Regions from separate parts of the Pseudoalteromonas sp. CH_XMU1449-3 genome, predicted to be linked through region 1. Evidence: predicted binding sites of a transcription regulator. Region 1 holds the regulator's gene; each other region holds the start of a gene.
What was found. The regulator ArgR, encoded in region 1, controls arginine synthesis, uptake and breakdown. The targets are predictions, from matches to a motif close to ANTGAATANNTATTCANT.

Region 1 (2,283 bases):
TTCAGCAACAAATGCTTCTGAACGGATCACGTCAAGCGTTGTGATACCGAATACACGGTTAGCATCGTAAGTACCCGCTTTTTTGAATACTTCAGCAACGATTGGCACTGTGCCGTTTACTGGGTTAGTGATGATACCTACTAACGCTTTAGGACAGTTTTTAACGATGCCTTCAGCTAATGTTTTGATGATACCTGCGTTTACGTTGAAAAGGTCCGCACGGTCCATGCCTGGCTTACGTGGCATACCCGCTGGGATAAGAACGATATCACAACCAGCTAATGCTGCGTCTAGGCTGTCAGCACCAAAGCCTTCAACTTTAACGTCTGTTGGGATGTGAGAAAGATCAACCGCTACACCAGGAACAACAGGGGCAACATCGTATAACGATAATTCAGAACCTGCAGGTAAACTTGTTTTTAATAATAAAGACAATGCTTGGCCGATACCGCCAGCTGCGCCTAAAACAGCAACTTTCATTGGAATTCTCCGTAATTTGAGGTAGGAAATATTTGTGGCCCTAAAGATAATGAAATTAGCGACTAAAAACAAATTTATCCTGCTTATTTCGCGTATAATTTCGACCATAGTTGTAAACTTGCCTGTAAAGACACAGCATTTTGGACGACTTTGTAAACTAATACTGCATAAATATGCAGAGTTGTGTAGAATTACCCTACATTTTATGAATAAAGAAACGGCAACATGCAACCACAAGACAAACAAGAAGCACTGATCAAAGCGTTTAAAGCGCTATTAAAAGAAGAAAACTTCGGCTCACAAGGTGAGATTGTCGAAGCATTAAAAGAGCAAGGCTTTGATAATATTAGTCAAAGTAAAGTCTCTCGCATGTTAAGCAAGTTCGGTGCAGTACGTACTCGTAATGCAAAACAAGAAATGGTCTATTGTTTACCGGCTGAAATGGGTGTGCCAACAGCGAAAAGCCCACTGCGTCAGCTTGTTATTGATATTATGCATAACGAAATGATGATTATTATTCGCACCAGTCCAGGCGCAGCACAATTAATTGCTCGTTTACTTGATTCACTCGGTAAGGCGGATGGTGTACTCGGTACCATTGCAGGCGACGACACTATTTTTATCGCCCCTGCGAAGATTTCTGAAATCGATGTGACGCTTGATCGCGTGCGCACTTTATTTGATACCGTTTAAAGTTGCTTTAAGAAGTTTACTGACGGGGCGAAAAACGCAGATCCCATATCGGCTTGAGTAAAATCGAGCCAATGATCATAGCAATCGCCCTGCCCCAAACGACTCTTTAATACCTGCTCAAACGCATCCCCTTGCGCAGCACACGAAACCATTAAAATTCCCTGCTTATGCACATCACCAAATGGCATGCTTTGGTTTAGCAATAGTGGCTGGCCATGCTCATCTTTTAATTCACTACGAACCGCATGACTGGTTTCTACAGCAGGCACAATCAAGGTGTTATCTAGACGCGTGCGCCCCATGATTTGCTCTTGCTCAGACAACGATAAATGCTGCCAGACACTCAAATCATGCACAAAGCGCTGAACATGAATATAACTGCCTTGGTCTTCAAAGTGACCCGGTTTATCGATAAGTGCTGTACTACGCTTTTGACGGCCATGAGGTGTATCGCCTGCATAAATAAAGCCGTTAAAATCACGTCCATCTAAAAACCGAAAATTACGGACCTGCTCCACCAGCTCAACATCCGGTGTTAATAATTTTAGAATTTGCAGAGCAAATAGATGATTTACATCTTCACGGTCTGAGCGAATTTGCACAAACAAGTCAAATGGCTGAGCACTAATCACATGCTCACTATGGGTCACATTCGGAAAGCTTTGCAATTGACTAGGGATAAACTCGGGCAAAATATGCGGCCAATACTGAGCACCAAGGGCAACCACACACGATAGCATGGCTTCTGAGAACTGATCAGCAAACTCATCTTGAATTACGCTAACGCGTTTTAGTTTTTTACGTAATGACTCATCATGGCCATCGTAAACATTAAAAAACAGGTGCAAACCATGTAAGTTTGCTTCAGCACAAATCCCAGATTGCGCTTGCGCCATAGTGAATCCTTAGCTTCTCGTTATTTGCACAAAGCCAAGGATTCAAGATTGTTATTTATTACTAATCATGAAAAAAATTGACTGTGTGCGGCATTATTTTTATTTTTACAGGCTGCTCAACAGCTAACACGCGGTCTTGCTCTGCAGCAACTTCACACTCTTGCCCTGCAATATTGATTCGATATACATAACGCGTACCGATAAAGCGCCTGTG
Region 2 (2,283 bases), on a different contig from region 1:
TGCATGTCGATAACGCTCACTGCATTTGGGTATTGGGCATTAATCTCTTCTGCGGCTGTTAGCAAAATCGCTTGTAGCTCTTGCACACTTAAACCAGGTAAAGGCCGCATATCAATGTGCATTTCACAGCAACCACAAATGCGGTTGGCATTATCGCCACCATGGATATGGCCAAGGTTCAAAGTAGGGTACGGAATTTCAAAGTGCTCAACTGAATATTTATTCTTTAATTCTTCTTTGATGATTAACAATTTTGTAATCATTTTATGCATGACTTCGATGGCGTTTAAACCACGTTCAGGGTCAGAGCTATGGCCTGAGCGACCAATTACTCTAATAGCTGTACTCATATGGCCTTTATGAGTAAATACTGGTGTCATATCAGTTGGTTCACCAATAATACAGCGCGCTGGTTTTAAGTCTGGGTGGCGGCAAATTTGTTGTGCTCCTGCCATTGTGGTTTCTTCGTCGGCTGTGGCTAGAATTAAAAGTGGCTCTGTTTGTTTAGTTTCATCGAGCTCGCTAATTGCTTGCAATACAAAGGCAAAAAAGCCCTTCATATCAATACTACCTAAACCATAAAGTTTATTGTCATGCTCACTAAGTTTGAACGGATCGTAGTTCCAGCGGCTATCATCAAATGGCACAGTATCAGTATGACCTGCAAGCATTAAACCGCCATCTCCTTCACCGCGTTTCGCTAATAAGTTGTAACGGCCTTTACCGTTTTCAAGCTCTGTGATTTCACATGTAAAACCAAGGCTTTCGCACCAGTTTGCGAGCAAGGTAATAACCCCTTTATTGCTCATGCACAAAGAATCTTCAATCGCACTAATTGAAGGGGCAGCAATTAGCTGCTGATACATAGATATAAAAGAGGGTAGCGACATAAAAAAATCCAAAAATAATTATTCAATCTAATTGCATAACAATATAAAAGTATTTATGATGAATATCAATTCACTTTTTAAGCATAAATATTAGTAAAGCTGTACGATGAACACGAAACGACGATAACCTGATTTCATTACTTTAGACAGTGTTTTTATTCGCAATTGAGCGAGTAATTTTAGGCGTATCGATAAACAGATTTAATAGGTAAAAGTAAGCAATGAATGTAGTGATTATTGGCGCAAGTGGTTATAGCGGCGCAGAGCTAGCAAGTTTAGTTGCTAAGCATCCAAAATTGACCCTACAAGCATGTTATGTGTCTGAAGGGAGTTTAGATAAAGGTAAGTTATTAAGCGATTTATACCCTGAGCACCTTGGATTGTTAGAGTATCCACTACAACCTCTAACTGCTGGAGCGTATAAAGATATCGAAAGCAATGCTGACTATGTATGCCTGTGTACAGATCACAAGGTCAGTGTTGACCTTGCTCCCCAATTTTTAGCCATGGGTAAAAAAGTATTCGACCTATCTGGTGGTTTCCGTTTAGCTGGGAATGAGGATTACCTAACTTATTACGGTTTCGCACATGAACATCCTGAGCTTTTAGAGCAAGCAGCATATGGTTTAGCTGAATGGAATAGCGATGCGATTAGTAAAGCAAACCTTGTTGCTGTAGCGGGTTGTTACCCTACAGCAGCACTTAATTCTTTAAAACCACTTAAAGAAGCGGGTTTATTAGCTGATCAAGCCATTATTGTTAATGCGGTGTCAGGTGTTACAGGCGCTGGTAGAAAAGCCAGTGTTAATACCCACTTTTGCGAAGTGTCACTTGCTCCTTATGGCTTGTTTAACCACAGACACACACCTGAGATTGAGCAGCACCTTGGTCACCCTGTGCTATTCACCCCACATTTGGGTAACTTCCCCCGTGGAATTTTAGAAACTATTTATGTGCAATTAAAACCAGGCGTAACTGCAGAGCAAGTGAATGCGGCTTATCAAGTATTAGCAAACGAGCCGTTAATTCGTTTACTTGGCAATAAAATTCCAAGCATTAAAGGCGTGGCTAAGCAACCATTTGTTGATATTGCATGGCAACAAAAAGGTGAGCAACTCATCGTTATGTCAGCGATTGATAACCTTCTAAAAGGTGCAGCTGGGCAAGCATTACAGTGCATTAATTTAGCCATGGGTGAACCTCACCATACTGGCTTAGTAGGAGCGCTGTAATGAAAACTTGGATCATTAAAGTCGGTGGTGCTGTGTTAAATAGCGCAGATGCCGCAAAAGCGCTTTTTGATGTTTTAGCCTCTGAGCAACAAGATAACTTTGTCATTGTTCATGGTGGTGGAGCCTTGGTGGATGCTTGGCTTAAAGACGCCGGCTTTGTA
Region 3 (2,283 bases), on a different contig from region 1:
GTCTTCCAGTATTCAACACAGTACGTGACGCTGTTGAAGCAACTGGCGCAACTGCATCAGTTATCTACGTACCAGCACCTTTCTGTAAAGATGCAATCTTAGAAGCTATCGATGCTGGCATCGAGCTAATCGTTTGTATCACTGAAGGTATCCCAACACTAGACATGGTTGACGTTAAAGTTAAGCTTGATGAAACTGGTGTTCGTATGATCGGTCCTAACTGCCCAGGTGTTATCACTCCGGGTGAAACTAAGATCGGTATCATGCCTGGTCACATCCACAAGCCTGGTAAAGTAGGTATCGTATCACGTTCTGGTACTCTTACTTACGAAGCGGTTAAGCAAACTACTGACGCTGGTTTCGGCCAATCAACATGTGTTGGTATCGGTGGTGACCCAATCCCTGGCACTAACTTCATCGACGTTTTAGAAATGTTCGAAAAAGACGAGCAAACTGAAGCTATTGTTATGATCGGTGAAATCGGTGGTACTGCAGAAGAAGAAGCTGCAGAATACATCAAGCACAACGTGACTAAACCAGTTGTTTCTTACATTGCGGGTGTTACTGCACCTCCAGGTAAGCGTATGGGTCACGCTGGTGCAATCATCGCAGGCGGTAAAGGTACTGCTGATGAGAAATTTGCTGCATTAGAAGCTGCTGGCGTAAAAACTGTACGTTCATTAGCTGATATCGGTAATGCACTTAAAGAGAAAACAGGCTGGTAATCAGTTCTAATCTCTTAAAAAAGGCTCGCTTATGCGGGCCTTTTTTGTATCTATCACATCCTTCTACCCGACAAGAAAATTCCAACCACAAATTAAGAATAATAATGCTTTATTTGTGAATATAAATTCTCTACACTTGTGGCTTGTATATCTGTTTTCATTAAAACACTCGACTTTAATAAGGTAAATATTACGTGCGTACCACAGAATTGGTAGATGGATTTCGCCAGTCAACCCCATACGTTAATGCTCACCGCGGTAAAACATTCGTTGTTATGCTTGGCGGAGAGGCGATCGATCAGTCTGGTTGTCGCAGCATCATCAACGATGTCGCGTTATTAACTAGTCTTGGTATTAAGATTGTTTTAGTGTTTGGTGCTCGCCCACAGTTTAACGCAGCGCTTGAACAAGTTGGCATAACTAGTCAGTTTCATAATGAGATACGTGTAACTGATAACGCAACATTTGATGTAATTAAAAAAGTTGCGGGTGCAATGCAGTTCGATATAACCGCGCGTTTATCTACGTCTTTAAGTAGCACCCCAATGTCTGGCTCATTTTTAAATGTGGTGAGTGGTAATTTTGTTATTGCTCAGCCTTTAGGTGTTGATGAAGGTGTTGATTATCATCATTCAGGTAGAGTGAGACGTATCGATGTTGCGGGTATTCGCCACCAGTTAGATAACAACGGAATTGTTCTGCTTGGGCCAATAGCGGCGTCTGTTACAGGTGAAAGCTTTAACTTAACTGCTGAAGAAATTGCTACGCAAGTAGCTCTCAAACTACGCGCCGATAAAATGCTTGGCTTTTGTAAAGAAGCCGGTATTTTGGATGAAAATGGTGAGGCGATTGCAGAGCTAATGCCAAATGAAGCTGAGCAGCTACTAGTAAACTATCGCAAGCAACCTGACTCATGTGTAAGCGCAACCGTATTCTTACAAGCTGCAATTGATGCTTGTCGAGGTGGCGTACATCGTTGCCATCTTGTTAGTTACAAAGAAGATGGCGCCTTATTACAAGAGCTGTTCTCTTTAGATGGTATTGGTACACAAATCGCACCACAAAGCTCTGAGCAATTACGAAGTGCAAGTATTGCTGATATTACCGGAATCATTAACCTTATAAGACCCCTTGAACAGCAAGGTTATTTGGTGCGCCGTTCTCGTGAACAGCTAGAAATCGAAATTGAACAATTTACGGTTATTGAGCGTGATGGTCTTATTATAGCGTGTGCGGCTTTGTATCCGTTTGCAGATGAACAAGTGGGGGAGTTTGCAAGTTTGGCTGTTCACCCTCAGTACCGAGATGCCGATCGCGGCAGTTATCTACTAAGGTTTATTATTAATAAGGCTAAACGTGCGGGTTATTCGCATTTATTTGCACTCACTACACGCAGCATTCACTGGTTTTTAGAGCAAAGCTTTGAATTAGTGACAGTTGATGAACTACCTGCGAAGAAAAAAGCGCTTTATAACCATGAACGCCGCTCTAAAGTATTGCGGCTAGATTTAACTAAGCTAGGTAATAAGAGGTGACGCATGCGTCACCTCTTATATAC

Region 2: a site for ArgR is predicted at 948-965, ahead of argC (N-acetyl-gamma-glutamyl-phosphate reductase). Genes of this name have one in related genera too.
Region 3: a site for ArgR is predicted at 840-857, ahead of argA (amino-acid N-acetyltransferase). Genes of this name have one in related genera too.

The regions. Positions count from the first base shown of each region.
Region 1 covers NZ_JAYMDY010000011.1:18,850-21,132, reverse strand. The annotation lists gene mdh (malate dehydrogenase) at 1-480, opposite strand, end outside; gene argR (transcriptional regulator ArgR) at 706-1,173, shown strand; gene WA256_RS14100 (Dyp-type peroxidase) at 1,170-2,069, opposite strand; gene WA256_RS14095 (ABC transporter ATP-binding protein) at 2,131-2,283, opposite strand, start outside.
Region 2 covers NZ_JAYMDY010000005.1:87,064-89,346, reverse strand. The annotation lists gene argE (acetylornithine deacetylase) at 1-890, opposite strand, end outside; gene argC (N-acetyl-gamma-glutamyl-phosphate reductase) at 1,112-2,122, shown strand; gene argB (acetylglutamate kinase) at 2,122-2,283, shown strand, end outside.
Region 3 covers NZ_JAYMDY010000008.1:195,138-197,420, forward strand. The annotation lists gene sucD (succinate--CoA ligase subunit alpha) at 1-725, shown strand, start outside; gene argA (amino-acid N-acetyltransferase) at 920-2,260, shown strand.